Regions from separate parts of the Streptomyces sp. NPDC043878 genome, predicted to be linked through region 1. Evidence: riboswitches for the same ligand, from Rfam matches in the RefSeq annotation. Region 1 holds a riboswitch; the other holds the start of a gene.
The links. A riboswitch is a leader RNA that binds a small molecule or an ion and turns the genes downstream of it on or off. The one in region 1 is predicted to bind cyclic di-AMP.

Region 1 (7,700 bases):
CGGTCGGGCGTTGTCTCGCGCGCCGAACTCGGCGAGCTGCAGGAGAACCCGCCCGAGTGGCTCCAGCAGCTGCGGAGCTCCGGCCCGCACCCCCGGCCGGTGGTCGCCGCGAAGCTCGGCGTGTCCATCGCGGGTCTCGCGCGCGGCGGCGTCACCGAGGCGCTCACCACCGAGCAGATCGAGGCACTGAAGCAGGACCGGCCCGAGTGGCTGGAGAAGGAGCGCGCCACGCAGGCCGAGGTGCGCAAGGAAGCCGCGCGGCTCAAGCAGAAGAACGACGAGCAGGACGCTTCCTGACCGCCTGACTGCGCTGACCGCCTGGCTGCCCTGACGGCCTGATCATGTCACCGGGGGCGGCGTCCTCGCGTCGTCACGGCGCGGAGTGCGCCGTCCTCGCGTCGTCACCGCGCGGAGTGCCGCCCGTGCCGTTCACCGCGCGAGCGCCGTCCGTGCCGCGTCCAGCGCCTGTACCGCGTAGCCGCGTCCGAACAGCACCGTGTGCACCAGCAGCGGGAACAGCTGGTGCAGTGCGACGCGGTCCGCCCAGCCGTCGGCCAGCGGCCGGGCCCGCCGGTAGCCGTCCAGTACGGACTCCAGATGCGGGCAGCCGAAGAGGTGGAGCATCGCCAGGTCGGTCTCGCGGTGCCCACCGTGTGCGGCCGGGTCGATCAGCCAGGCATGTCCGTCGGCGCTCCACAGCACGTTGCCGTTCCACAGGTCGCCGTGCAGTCGTGCGGGCGGCTCGGCCGGGCCCGCCAGTTCGGGCAGCCGCTCGCAGACCCGCTCGACGACGGTCGCCTCCGCCGGGCGCACGGTCCCGGCGTCGACCGCTCGGCGCAGGTACGGCAGCACCCGGTGCCCGGCGTACCAGGACGGCCAGTCGCGACCGGGGACGTTGCGCATCGGGGCGCGGCCGATGTACGCGTCCTCGGGACCGCCGGGCGGCGGGGCGCCGAAGGCGGGAGCGCCTGCGGCGTGCAGGGCCGCCAGCTCATGGCCGAGGCGGAGCGCGGCGCGGGCGGCGGGACGTCCGGCCGGGATGCGGTCGGTGACCAGCCACTCCTCGTCGAGACCGCGCACGGCCGGAACCCGCGCCCCGGCCGCTGCCAGCCAGCGCAGTCCGGCCGCCTCGGCCCGCACCCCGCCGGGCTTCACCACGACGGTCGGGCCGCCGTCGAGAGTGACCACGGTGAGTCCGCCGGCCCCCCGGTGCTCGCCGGTCACCGCGAGCCCGGTGAGCCGGGCGGCCGCGGCTCCGGCCCCTTCGGCACTGTCGCCTCGCCGCACTGCTCGGGCCTCCCTGCGTCTCCGGTTGCCGGTCCAGACCGTGGCACGGCCTCAAGCGTGCACCCGCCCCGAGGCCCGGCAGCCTGATGCATGGGCTCGGTGAAGCCCGTGAAGCCCTTCCCATATGTATTGACATAAGAATGACGGAATTTCTACCGTGGCCCGGCATTCGGACGCCCGGAGGCGTTCCGACCGATCGTGGCCCGGAGGGGGCGCAGCACATGAGCAGGACCGGTACCGGTACCCGTGTCCGCGAACTGATCGTCACGCCGATCGCCTTCCGTGATCCGCCCCTGCTCAACGCCGGCGGCGTCCACGAGCCCCTCGCGCTTCGCGTGGTCCTGCAACTCGTGCTGGAGGACGGCACGGTGGGCCTCGGGGAGTCACCCGGCGGCGAGGTCCGGCTGGAGCGGCTGCGGGCCGCCGCGAAGGTGGTCGTCGGCATGGACGTCTTCGACACCACCGCCGTCACCGCCGCGATCGACCGGGCCCTGCTGCCGGCCGTGCCCGGTTCTCACGAGCGCGGCTGGACCACGTCGGCGGTGGAGGTGGCCTGTCTCGACGCGCAGGGCAAGCTGCTCGGGCGACCGGTCGGCGACCTGCTCGGCGGCACGGTCCGCGACTCCGTGCCGTTCGCCGCGTACCTCTTCTACAAGTGGAGCGAACACCCGGCGCTCGACGGCCGGCCCGCCGCCGGCGACGACTGGGGCGAGGCCCTCGATCCGGCGGGGATCGTCGAGCAGGCGCGGCTCATGCAACAGCGGTACGGCTTCCGTTCGTTCAAGCTCAAGGGTGGGGTGTTCCCGCCCGACGAGGAGATCGCCGCGATCAGGGCGCTCGCCGCCGCCTTCCCCGGGCAGCCCCTGCGCCTGGACCCCAACACGGCCTGGACGGTGGAGACCTCGGCCCGGGTGGCGCGCGCACTCGACGGCGTACTGGAGTATCTGGAGGACCCGACCGCGGGCATTCCCGGCATGGCGGAGGTGGCGCGGGACTCGCCGCTGCCGCTGGCGACCAACATGTGCGTGGTCGCCTGGGAACATCTCAGGCCCGCGATCGAACGGAACGCGGTACAGGTCCTGCTGACCGACCACCACTACTGGGGCGGGTTGCGCCGCACCCGGGAACTGGCGTCCGTCTGCGAGGCGTTCGGACTGGGGCTGTCGATGCACTCCAACTCGCACCTGGGCATCAGCCTCGCCGCGATGACCCACGTCGCCGCGGCCCTCCCCCGCCTCGACCACTCCTGTGACACGCACTATCCCTGGAACGCGGCCGACGACGTGATCCTCCCGGGCGCCCTGGAACTGCGCGACGGGGCGGTCCGGGTGCCCACGGGCCCCGGTCTCGGTGTCGAACTCGACCACGCCGCCCTCGACCGTCTGCACCGGCTGTACCTGGAGTCGGGTCTGCGGGGCCGCGACGACACGGGCTACATGCGGCGGATCGACCCCGCCTTCGAACCGCGGCTGCCCCGCTGGTGACCGGCCGGGCATCACCGCGACGGCGAGACCGGCCCGCACCGCAACAGCCCTGAGCGCACGCCCTGTTGCCCTCCGGCTGTTCCCTTTCCGCCCGGCCATGCCCGAGGCTTCCCCCAGGAACGTGATCGCCGGGAGGGCCGGCGATCCCCTGACCGGAACCGGGGAGTGAGAGCGTGGGCGCAGGCGGGGAGACGACCGTGGTGGTGACCGGCGGCAGCGGTTTCGTCGGCAGTCATCTGGTACGGCGGCTGCTGGAGCGCGGTTACCGGGTCCGCGCCACCGTGCGCGACGCCGCCGACCCGGCGAAGGTACGGCCGCTGCGGGAGATGCGGGAGGCGTTCCCCGGCCGGCTGGAGCTGTTCGAGGCGGACCTGCTGCGGGAGGGGTCCTTCGGCGAGGCGGTGCGCGGCAGCCGGGTCGTCTTCCATGTGGCGTCGCCGTTCCGCATGCCGGAGAAGATCCGGGACGGCCGTCGGGACATGGTGGACCCGGCGCTGCTCGGCACGCGCAACGTGCTGGCCGCCGTGGAGCGGGCGCCGACTGTCGAGCGGGTGGTCCTCACCTCCACCGTCGGCGCGATCTTCGGTGACTACGCCGACGTCCTGGACATGGACGAGGGGGTGTTGACCGAGCGGTACTTCAACACCACCAGCACGGTGGAGAACAACCCCTACCACTACGCGAAGACGCTGGCCGAGCGTGCCGCCCGGGAGGCGGAGGCCGCCCAGGACCGCTGGCGCCTGGTGTCCGTCAACCCCGGCCTGATCCTGGGCCCTTCCCTCACACCGGCGTCCGAGTCCGGCAGCCTGTTCCTGCTGGACGAACTCTTCAAGGGCTACTTCTTCTACGGCGCACCGGACTTCAGCTTCACGACGGTGGACGTGCGGGACGTGGCCGAGGCGCACATCGCGGCGGCGGAGCGGCCCGACGCGAAGGGCCGCTACATCGTCGCCGCGCGGCACATGACGTCGTTCCACGAGATGTCCCGGGTCATCCGGACCCGGTACCCGCTCGACCTCCGCCTCCCGCGCACCGCGCTTCCGCACTGGCCGGTGCGGGTGCTCGGCCCGGCGTTCGGGCTGAGCCAGGACTACATCCGCAAGCACCTCGGCATCCGCTTCCGGGTGGACAACAGCCGGAGCGTGCACGAACTGGGCGTCTCCTACCGCCCGATCGAGCAGACCCTGCTCGATCACTACGAGTCCTGGCGGGGCCGACGGCACGCGAACTGAGCGCCGGGACACCGCCGTACGACGAAGGTCACAATTACGTATCGGACATTCCGCACTTCAACCTTCACACAAGGCTCACATGTTGGTTAAGTTGACGCCAGACCGTTCGACTCGCTCCGGCGGACCCCGCCGGGTCGTACGGCCTCCGCCGAGTTCGGTGCGCCGTACGGCGGCCGGAGCCGGGGACCCAACCGAAGACCTGGGGTGAATCGGCCCGACGCCTCTCGGGGCAGGGCCGTAGGGCACACCTTCCGCAGCAGAAGCCCGAACCCGTCAGCTAACCCGGTAGGCGGAGTACGGAAGGAGTACGTCTCTCATGGCGCCGGAACGAACATCGCGCCCCAGTGGTCTCGGCCTCCCCGGCATGGGCGGTTCCGCCCTCGCGACGGCCGCGCTCGCCTCGGTGGCCCTGTTCTCCCAGACCGCCGACGCCGTACCCCTCTCGGGGGAGGACACCCCCAGCCGCGACGAGGTCCAGCAGCGGGTCAACACCCTCTACGACCAGGCCGAGAACGCCACCGGCAACTACAACGCGACCCGGGCGATGACGGCGGGGACGCGCCGCCGGGGCGAGCCGGCCACCGCCGCCCGGCCCCGGCGTGACGACCCGTCCCTCGACGCCGTCACCCGGCAGTGGTTCGACGGGGCCCGCGCCCGGCTCGGCCCGACCGTCCCCGCGGTGCTGCCGCGTGACCGGGCGCCCGAGGCCGCGGCCCCCGCCCGCCCCGCCGAACGGCCCTTCGTCGCAACGGAGCCGGCGATCGAGCGGGCTCCCGCCGTGCCGGAACTGCCCGCCGGACCCACCGCACGACCCGCGCTGGAACTGACCGCGGGGCCGGCCACGGCCGCCCTGCCCCCGGCGGCGGGCGGAGCGATCGCCGCGCTGCCGGCCGTGCCGGGGCCCCGGCAGGAAACGGCCGCCGCTCCGGCCGCCGACACCCAGCGATCCTCGCTGCTGACCTCCAAGGAGCAGAACCGGCGCAAGCTCGCCGAGGCCCGTGACCTGCTGGCGCGGTACGCGGTCCGGCAGCGCACGCCCGCCGCGGCGATCGAGGCGCCGCCGGCCCAGGAACCCTGGCTAACCTCCACCGGCCTCCCCGGCTCCACCGGTATCCCCGGCTCCACCGGTATCCCCGGCTCCACCGGTATCCCCGGCCTTCCCGCCGTCGTCGGCACGGCGCCGGCTCTCCCGGTGGCCGAGGAGCTGACGTGGCAGCAACCGGTCCCCTTCCAGACCCAGACCCAGGCGCCGTCCCCTCTTTCGGCCCTCCCTGCGGCCGAGGAAGAGGCGTGGCGGCAACCGGCCCCCCTCCAGGCCCAGACCCAGACCCAGGCGCCGTCCCCTCTTTCGGCCCTCCCTGCGGCCGAGGAAGAGGCGTGGCGGCAACCGGCCCCCCTCCAGTTCCAGGCATCCCTCCAGGCCCCGGTGCAGGCCCCGGCTCCGGTCCCGATGCAGGCGGCTCCGGCGCCGATGCCGGTCCAGGCCCCGGCGCCGGCGCCGATGCCGGTCGCGGCCATGAGCACCGTCCTCGACACGGGGCACCCGGCCGCCGTCGCCGTCTCCGGTCCGGTCGTCCTGGCGGACCCGGGCAACGGCGGAAAGGCCGTACGGGCGCTCGAGTTCGCCCGCACGCAGATCGGCAGGCCGTGCGTGTGGGGCGCGACCGGACCGGAGTCGTACGACTGCGCCAGTCTCACCCAGGCCGCCTGGCGGGCGGCCGGTGTGGCCCTGCCGCGCAACGCGCCCGACCAGGCGAGCGCCGGCACGGTCATCCCGCTCGGCGACGTCCAGCCCGGAGACCTGATCTTCTTCTACGACAACCTGAGCCACCTCGGCCTGTACACCGGCGACGGCATGATGATCCACGCGCCGGGACCGGGCACGTACATCCGTGAGGAGTCGGTGTACTTCGCCGGGGAGTCGGCGGTCCGCGGGGCCGTACGGCTCGCCTGAACCCGGCGGCACCTGCCGCAGGGCCGGCCTCGTAGAACCCGGGGAAGGCGATGCCTCGGGAGAGGCCGGTCCTGTCGCCGCGCACCGATACCCGACCCCGCCGCAATGCTGCCGCCAGGGGAACCCGGCGCGAAAAGGGCGGTGCGGAGAGAAGGGATCGCGCGGGATATTTCGCTTTTCCCGTGAATCCGTCGGCGAACACCGCCCCAGTGGATGCCGCGCGCCACGGAGGGGGCTCACCCAGTGCTTCCGCGTGCTCCCGTGCGCCCCGGCGTACGGAGGATTCGGTGGGCCGAAAGCACCTGCGCTGGGCAGGAGTTGACACGAACGCAGGTCGGTGGATCAGCCACCGGTTTCGTGTGTCGATGGGGGCAGGTGGTATTCGATGAACGGTACCGCGCCTGAAAAAGAGCACGCCTGGACGATGGGTACTGCGCCGGGCATATTCCCTTTCGCCGGTCACGCTATCGCCCTGTTCCGCCGACCGCTGGCTTTTCTGAATTCTTTGCCGTCCCACGGGGATCTGGTCGAGATACGTCTCGGTCCCCTGCGCGCCTGGATGGCGTGCCATCCCGATCTCGTCCGCCAGGTCCTCCTGGACACGCACACCTTCGACAAGGGGGGTCCGTTGTACGACCGGCTGCGGCCGGTCATGGGCGACGGTCTGGTCACCTGCCGCCATGACGTGTACCGGCGGCAACGCGCGCTGCTGCGGGCCGACTTCCGCCCGGCCGGGGTGGCCGCCCACACCGAACTGATGGGCTGGGAGGCCGAGTCGGCGTGTGGCCGGTGGCGGGCGGCGGAGAAGGTCGACGTCAGTGCGGAGATGCTGGCCCTGACCACCCGGGTGATCAGCCGTGTCCTGTTCTCCGACTCGCTCGGTGACGGGCCGGCCGCGGAACTGCGGGACTGTCTCGCCGTCATCGTCCGCGGCCTGTTCGTGCGGACGGCCGTGCCGGTCGACGCCCTGTTCCGGATTCCCACGCCCGCGAACCGGCGTTACCGCCGCGCCGTCGCCCGGGTCCACGCGATCGTCGGGGCGGCCGTCGAGGAACGACGGCGCGCCGCGCGGCCGGCGGACCCGCAGGGCCGTCGCGACCTGCTGGAAACGCTGCTGGCGGCCACGTGCGGTGACGGCGGGGCCGCCGCGGTCACCGGGCAGGAGGTCCACGACCACCTCGTCACGCTGCTCCTCACCGGGGCTGAGAGCACCGCTCTGTGCCTGGCCTCGGCCTTCGACCTGCTCGCGCGCAACCCGCGGGCGGAACGCCGGCTGCACGCGGAGGTCGACAGCGTGCTCGGCGGACGGCGAGCGGACGCCGAGGACCTGCCGAACCTTCCCTACACCCGGTGCGTCGTCAGCGAGACCCTGCGCTGTCGCCCGCCCGGCTGGCTCTTCATGCGCGTGACGACCGGGCCGGCCCTGCTCGCCGGACACCGGCTTCCGGCGGGAGCCACGGTCCTCTACAGCCCGTATCTGCTCCAGCACGACCCGGCCTCGTTCCCCGACCCGGAGCGGTTTCGGCCCGAGCGCTGGCTGCCGGAACACGCCGCCGAGGTTCCGCCGGGCGCGATGCTGCCGTTCGCCTCGGGCGGGCGCAGGTGCCTGGGCGACCGGTTCGCGGTGGCGGAGGCCACGGTGACCGTCGCGGCCGTCGCCGCCCGCTGGCGCCTGCGCCACCTGCCGGGCCCCGCCGAACCACCGCGCCCGGGCGCCACGTTGGGACCGCGGTCGCTCGTGAT
Region 2 (7,700 bases), on a different contig from region 1:
ACGGCCGACACGGTGGTGCCCGCCGACTCCAGCAGGATCGTGCGCCGCTCGGTGCCGAACTTCTTGGCGACCGCGGCTAGTTCGGCGGAGACCAGCTTGCGCAGCTCGGTGTCCGAGTCGAGGATCCGGGTCAGCTCCGCGATCTCCGCGTTCAGCCTGTCCTTCTCCGACTCCAGCTCGATCCGGTCGAACCGGGTGAGGCGGCGCAGCGGCGTGTCCAGGATGTACTGCGTCTGGATCTCCGACAGGGAGAAGCGCTCCATCAGGCGTTCCTTCGCCTGCGCCGAGTTGTCGCTGGAGCGGATGAGGCGGATCACCTCGTCGATGTCCAGCAGCGCCGTGAGTAGACCCTCGACCAGGTGCAGACGGTCGCGCTTCTTGCCGCGGCGGAACTCGGAGCGCCGGCGTACGACGGTGAAGCGGTGGTCGAGATAGACCTCCAGGAGTTCCTTGAGGCCCAGGGTGAGGGGCTGGCCGTCCACCAGCGCCACGTTGTTGACGCCGAAGGACTCCTCCATCGGCGTGAGCTTGTAGAGCTGCTCCAGGACGGCCTCCGGCACGAAGCCGTTCTTGATCTCGATGACCAGGCGCAGGCCGTGTGCGCGGTCGGTGAGGTCCTTGACGTCGGCGATGCCCTGGATCTTCTTCGCGCCGACCAGGTCCTTGATCTTGGCGATGACCTTCTCGGGGCCGACCGTGAAGGGCAGCTCGGTGACGACGAGACCCTTGCGCCGGGCGGTGACCGTCTCCACGGACACCGTCGCGCGGATCTTGAAGGTGCCGCGGCCCGTCTCGTAGGCGTCGCGGATGCCGGAGAGGCCGACGATCCGGCCGCCGGTGGGCAGGTCGGGGCCCGGGACGAGCCGCATCAGGGCGTCGAGATCGGCGTTCGGGTAGCGGATCAGGTGGCGGGCGGCCGCGATGACCTCGGCGAGGTTGTGCGGCGGCATGTTGGTGGCCATGCCGACCGCGATGCCAGACGCGCCGTTCACCAGGAGGTTCGGGAAGGCGGCGGGCAGGGCCACCGGCTCCTGTTCCTGGCCGTCGTAGTTGGGGGCGAAGTCGACGGTGTCCTCGTCGATGGACTCCGTCATCAGGCTCGCGGGCTCGGCGGCCTTGCACTCGGTGTACCGCATGGCGGCCGGCGGGTCGTCGTTGCCCAGGGAGCCGAAGTTGCCGTGGCCGTCGACCAGGGGCACCCGCATGGAGAACGGCTGGGCCATGCGGACCAGGGCGTCGTAGATCGACGCGTCGCCGTGCGGGTGCAGCTTGCCCATGACCTCGCCGACGACACGGGCGCACTTCACGTACCCGCGGTCGGGGCGCAGCCCCATCTCGTTCATCTGGTAGACGATGCGGCGGTGCACCGGCTTGAGGCCGTCACGGGCGTCCGGCAGGGCGCGGGAGTAGATGACCGAGTACGCGTACTCGAGGAAGGAGCCCTGCATCTCGTCGACGACGTCGATGTCGAGGATCTTCTCCTCGTACGAGTCGTCGGGCGGCGGGGTCTTCGTGCTGCGGCGGGCCATCGCTGCCGGCTCCTTGCTCAAGCGTGAACGGGATCTGACGCGGACCATTGTGGACCGCGGCACTGACAACGCGGACCAGGACCCGACGCCGGGCCCCCGGCCCGGCGTTCACAGGTGCCGCTGCTTCGGAACAGGTGCCGCCGTGCGGCACGACTGCCCGCAGGCTACGCGATCCGCTGTGGGCGTATGTCGCCCGGGAACTTCGCCGGGGCTCCACACGCTTGCATACAGTGGCAGGACAGCAGGAAAACCGCGGTTTTCGACGACCGCATCCGCGATCGAAGGGACGACATGCCCATGGGTCACACGGCCACAGCGCAGGCAGGCTCCGGCGGCCTGACAGCGACAGAGCACCGCCTGGCCAACGGCCTGCGCGTGGTGCTCTCCGAGGACCACCTGACCCCGGTCGCGGCGGTGTGCCTCTGGTACGACGTCGGCTCGCGCCACGAGGTCAACGGCCGCACCGGACTGGCTCACCTCTTCGAGCACCTGATGTTCCAGGGCTCCGGCCAGGTCAAGGGCAACGGCCACTTCGAGCTCGTCCAGGGCGCGGGCGGCTCGCTCAACGGCACCACCAGCTTCGAGCGCACCAACTACTTCGAGACCATGCCGACCCACCAGCTGGAGCTCGCCCTCTGGCTGGAGGCCGACCGCATGGGCTCCCTCCTCGCGGCCCTGGACGACGAGTCCATGGAGAACCAGCGGGACGTCGTGAAGAACGAGCGCCGCCAGCGCTACGACAACGTCCCCTACGGCACCGCGTTCGAGAGGCTGACCGCCCTCGCCTACCCGGAGGGCCATCCCTACCACCACACGCCGATCGGCTCCATGGCCGACCTGGACGCGGCGACCCTGGAGGACGCGCGCGCCTTCTTCCGTACGTACTACGCGCCCAACAACGCGGTGCTGTCGGTGGTCGGCGACATCGACCCGGAGCAGACGCTCGCCTGGATCGAGAAGTACTTCGGTTCCATCGCCTCCCACGACGGGAAGCCCGCCCCGCGCGACGGCACCCTGCCCGAGACCATCGGCGAGCAGTTGCGCGAGGTCGTGGAGGAGGAGGTCCCCGCGCGCGCCCTGATGGCCGCCTACCGGCTGCCGAACGACGGCACGCGCGCGTGCGACGCGGCCGACCTGGCGCTGACCGTCCTCGGCGGCGGCGAGTCCTCCCGCCTGTACAACCGGCTCGTACGGCGCGACCGTACGGCTGTGGCGGCCGGCTTCGGTCTGCTGCGGCTGGCGGGTGCGCCCTCCCTGGGCTGGCTGGACGTGAAGACCTCAGGTGACGTCGAGGTGCCGGTCATCGAGACCGCCATCGACGAGGAGCTCGCCCGGTTCGCCGAGGAAGGCCCCACGCCCGAGGAAATGGAGCGCGCCCAGGCCCAGTTGGAGCGCGAGTGGCTGGACCGGCTCGGTACGGTCGCGGGCCGTGCCGACGAACTGTGCCGCTACGCCGTCCTGTTCGGTGACCCGCAGCTCGCCCTCACCGCCGTGCACCGCGTGCTGGAGGTGACGGCAGAGGAGGTCCAGGAGGTCGCCAAGGCCCGGCTGCGCCCCGACAACCGGGCCGTGCTGGTCTATGAGCCCATCGAGGGCACCGAGAACCCCGCCGACGAGGACGAGAACGAGGAGGCGGCCAAGTGACCGAGCTCGCCACGATGGACTTCCACCCCCAGCCGCAGGCCGGCGAGGCGCGGCCGTGGGCGTTCCCGGCCCCCGAGCGCGCGACGCTCGACAACGGCCTGACGGTCCTGCGCTGCCACCGCCCCGGCCAGCAGGTCGTCGCCGTCGAGGTACTCCTGGACGCGCCCCTGGACGCCGAACCGGCCGGTCTCGACGGCGTGGCCACGATCATGGCCCGCGCCTTCTCCGAGGGCACCGACAAGCTCTCCGCCGAGGAGTTCGCCGCCGAGCTGGAGCGCAGCGGCGCCACCCTCGACGCGCACGCCGACCACCCCGGTGTCCGGCTGAGCCTCGAAGTGCCGGTCTCCCGCCTGCCCAAGGCGCTCGACCTGCTCGCCGACGCCCTCAGGGCACCCGCGTTCGCCGACAGTGAGGTCGAGCGCCTCGTCCGCAACCGGCTCGACGAGATCCCGCACGAGCTGGCCAACCCCTCCCGCCGGGCCGCCAAGGAACTCTCCAGGGAGCTGTTCCCTGCGACGGCGCGCATGTCGCGTCCGCGCCAGGGCACCGAGGAGACGGTCACCGCGATCGACTCCGCGGCGGTTCGCGCCTTCTACGAGAAGCACGTCCGCCCCGCCACCGCGACCGCCGTCGTCGTCGGTGACCTCACCGGCATCGACCTCGACGCGCTGCTCGGCGACACCCTGGGCGCCTGGACCGGCTTCCAGGCCGAGCCCCGGCCGGTGCCGCCCGTGACCGCAGACGACACGGGCCGGGTCGTCATCGTGGACCGTCCCGGCGCCGTCCAGACGCAGCTGCTCATCGGCCGCGTGGGCCCCGACCGGCACGACCGCGTGTGGCCCGCGCGCGTGCTGGGCACCTACTGCCTCGGCGGCACCCTCACCTCGCGCCTGGACCGCGTCCTGCGCGAGGAGAAGGGATACACCTACGGCGTGCGGGCGTTCGGGCAGGTGCTGCGCTCCGCCCCGGACGGCACCGGCGCCGCGATGCTCGCCATCAGCGGCTCCGTGGACACGCCCAACACGGGCCCCGCCCTCCAGGACCTGTGGACGGTGCTCCGCACGCTCGCCGAAGGCGGGCTCACCGACGCCGAGCGCGATGTCGCCGTACAGAACCTGGTCGGTGTGGCGCCGTTGAAGTACGAGACCGCGGCGGCCGTCGCGGGCACGCTGGCCGACCAGGTCGAGCAGCACCTGCCCGACGACTACCAGGCGACGCTCTACCAGCAGCTCGCCGCGACCGGCACGGTGGAGGCCACGGCGGCGGTCGTGAGCGCCTTCCCGGTGGACCGTCTGGTGACGGTCCTCGTCGGGGACGCGGCTCAGATCAAGGAGCCCGTGGAGGCCCTCGGCATCGGCGAAGTCACCGTCGTCTCCGCCGAGTAGCGGACCGGCCGGCCGGCGGCCGGAGACGCCTGCGGGGCCCTGGTGACTGAGGAGTCGTCAGGGCCGCCGTATGTCCGAATTGAGGGAGAGCAATCCTGTCTGCTCTGTGGCGTGCGCTACAAAAAGCGTGATCCGTTTGAGGATTGAAAGCGGCCGCGTCTAGCGTCATGCCGGCTGTCCGTCAGGCACCGCGCCGCATCCGCGGCACCGGGCAGTCATCGCCGAGTCCCCGTATGGCGCGAGCCAGGGGAGCCGGGGACCCACCATGAGTCCCTGGGGTGAATCGGACGCCCGCGCGCCAGCGAGGGGGTCCGTAGGAGACCTTCCTGCTCCGAACCCGTCAGCTAACCCGGTAGGCGAGAAGGAAGGAAAGGACCAGCCACTTCATGGCGTTCACCCGCGCCGCCGGGAAGCACCGTCGTCCCAGCCGGATGCACCGCACCACCGTTCGCGCGGCGGGCGTCGCCGCGCTCGCCACCACCGGTGTCGTCGGCACCCTGGCCGCTCCCGCGCTCGCCGCGGAGCCCTCTGTCGAGCAGACCGGCCTCACCCCGGTCATCACCATCGGTGACTCGCTCGCCGAGAAGATCGACGCCCAGGCGGCCGCCCAGCAGCAGGCCGCCGAGGACACCGCGCGCAGGGAGGCCGCCGAGGCCGCCGCGCGCAAGGAGGCCGCGGCAGCCGCAGAGAAGGCCCGCGAGGCCAAGGAGCGTGCCACGCGCGAGGCCGAGCGCAAGCGCCTCAACACCTTCGTGCTGCCCGTCACCGGCTCGTACGTCTCCACCGGCTACCAGGCCAGCAGCGGGCTGTGGGCCTCCGGCACCCACACCGGCATCGACTTCCACGCGGCGAGCGGCACGTCCGTGCACGCGGTCGGCTCGGGCACGGTCGTCGAGGCCGGCTGGGGCGGCGCGTACGGCAACAACATCGTGATCAAGATGATCGACGGGACGTACACGCAGTACGGTCACCTGTCGTCCATCGGCGTCTCGGTGGGTCAGACGGTCACTCCCGGCCAGCAGATCGGCCTGTCCGGCGCGACCGGCAACACCACCGGCCCGCACCTGCACTTCGAGGCCCGTACGACGGCGGAGTACGGCTCGGACATCGACCCGGTCGCCTACCTCCGTTCGCACGGCGTGAGCGTCTGACAACCCGTCGCCGCGCAGGCCGGGCCGCCGTCAGCGGCGCGTACCGGCCCCCGCGAGCACCGACCGTCCCGCGACGGACTGCGGCACTTCCCGAAGCCCCGGCTCTCCAGCCGGGGCTTTCGGTGTTTCCGGCCCCCTGCTGTCCAAAAAATATCCATGGATTCCGGTCCGCCGTCGGAAATTCCCGCTCATTGCAATAGAGTCACTGGACAAGCGTCAATCGTCGACGTTTCACGGGGATTAAGGCGGAGGTCGGTCATGCGTATTCCGGCGCACTCGGTGTGCACGGCGATCCGGGACGACATCGTCGCCGGTGTCTACGAGCGTGGCAGCCGCCTCACCGAGGAACTGCTCGCCCGCCGCTACGGCGTCTCCCGCGTCCCCGTCCGTGAAGCCCTGCGCACCCTGGAGGCCGAGGGGTTCGTGGTGACCCGGCGGCACGCGGGCGCGTGCGTCGCGGAACCCACCGAGCAGGAGGGTGCCGACCTCCTGGAGATGCGCATGCTCCTGGAGCCGCTGGGTGCCTCACGCGCCGCGCAGCGGCGTACCGAGGCCCATCTGAAGGTGCTGCGCGGCCTGGTCAGGTTGGGCCAGGAGCGGGCCAGGCGGGGCAACAGCGAGGACCTGCGCTCCCTGGGTGGCTGGTTCCACGAGACGCTCGCCCAGGCCTCCGGCAGCCCGGCGCTGACCTCGATGCTGACCCAGCTGCGTCACAAGATCGCCTGGATGTTCGTGCTGGACGCGCCCGCCGACCCGGTGGACTCCTGGGCGGAGCACGGCGCGATCGTGGACGCCGTGGCGCGCGGCGACAGCGAGCGCGCGCGGGCGGTCACGGCGCTGCACACGGAGCGCGCGACGACCGCGCACCGGTTGCGTTTCGGCGCGGGCGGCGACCGCACCGACCGTGTGAGGAACTCGCAACCTCCCGTAAACATGTCGGGTCTGCGGCATTAACACGGGCACCGTATACAAAGAAGTGCTATTCGGCGGCCGATATTTGTGCTGCCCTTTTTCGCGTGTCCCGGTGAATTCCGTGCCCGCGGCATTTGCGTGTCCGTGGCGGCGACGTAAGCCGTGCTCGCGGTAAAAGCATCCGCCCGTACCGGAAAACGGCGCAGCCGCGCCGACCGGAAAGGCCGACGCGGCTGCGGGTGTGGAGCGGAGGCCCTCAGACGGTCTCGGGGAGCTCCTCGAGGCCCTCGGCCACCAGCTTCGCGAGGCGGTCGAGCGCGGCGTCCGCGCCCTCCGCGTCGGAGGCGAGGACGATCTCCTCGCCACCCTGGGCGCCCAGGCCCAGGACAGCCAGCATGGAGGCCGCGTTGACGGGGTTGCCGTCGGCCTTGGCGATCGTCACGGGGACACCTGTGGCCGTGGTGGCCCGGACGAAGATGGAGGCGGGGCGGGCGTGGAGGCCCTCCGCCCAGCCGACGTTGACGCGGCGCTCAGCCATGTGATGCTGCCCTTCAGTGCTCAGGGTTGTCTAGACCAGTTTCCCATACCGTGAAGCATGCCCGAGGAGGGTGTCGTCCCGCCCCTCGGTGACGTCGGACCGCGGCCTCGGTCCGACGTCCGTCCTCCACAGACTGCCTCGCGCCGTTGTCGTACGCGAGCCGTACTCTGGGGCCCATGCAGACCTCGCCGGACCGGCACGAGTACCCCGCTCACTGGGAGGCCGACGTGGTGCTGCGCGACGGGGGTACCGCGCGCATCCGGCCCATCACCGTCGACGACGCCGAGCGCCTGGTCAGCTTCTACGAGCAGGTGTCGGAGGAGTCGAAGTACTACCGCTTCTTCGCGCCCTACCCTCGCCTGTCCGCCAAGGACGTCCACCGCTTCACGCACCACGACTTCGTGGACCGGGTGGGACTCGCGGCCACCATCGGCGGCGAGTTCATCGCCACCGTACGCTACGACCGCATCGGCGCCGACGGCATGGCCGCCTCGGCGCCCGCCGACGAGGCCGAGGTCGCCTTCCTGGTACAGGACGCCCA

Region 2: another riboswitch for cyclic di-AMP. It lies ahead of AC07AZ_RS03110 (M23 family metallopeptidase); the one in region 1 lies ahead of AC07AZ_RS08525 (C40 family peptidase).

Annotation. Positions count from the first base shown of each region.
Region 1 covers NZ_JBWKDW010000004.1:170,945-178,644, forward strand. Annotated here, with positions in the region: gene AC07AZ_RS08505 (DUF5997 family protein) at 1-297, shown strand, start outside; gene AC07AZ_RS08510 (fructosamine kinase family protein) at 430-1,287, opposite strand; gene AC07AZ_RS08515 (glucarate dehydratase family protein) at 1,509-2,771, shown strand; gene AC07AZ_RS08520 (NAD-dependent epimerase/dehydratase family protein) at 2,945-4,003, shown strand; cyclic di-AMP (ydaO/yuaA leader) riboswitch at 4,140-4,311, shown strand; gene AC07AZ_RS08525 (C40 family peptidase) at 4,320-5,957, shown strand; gene AC07AZ_RS08530 (cytochrome P450) at 6,463-7,700, shown strand, end outside.
Region 2 covers NZ_JBWKDW010000001.1:727,447-735,146, reverse strand. Annotated here, with positions in the region: gene AC07AZ_RS03125 (DNA gyrase/topoisomerase IV subunit A) at 1-1,529, opposite strand, end outside; gene AC07AZ_RS03120 (M16 family metallopeptidase) at 1,821-3,173, shown strand; gene AC07AZ_RS03115 (M16 family metallopeptidase) at 3,170-4,558, shown strand; cyclic di-AMP (ydaO/yuaA leader) riboswitch at 4,768-4,931, shown strand; gene AC07AZ_RS03110 (M23 family metallopeptidase) at 4,945-5,709, shown strand; gene AC07AZ_RS03105 (GntR family transcriptional regulator) at 5,968-6,663, shown strand; gene AC07AZ_RS03100 (HPr family phosphocarrier protein) at 6,878-7,159, opposite strand; gene AC07AZ_RS03095 (bifunctional acetate--CoA ligase family protein/GNAT family N-acetyltransferase) at 7,336-7,700, shown strand, end outside.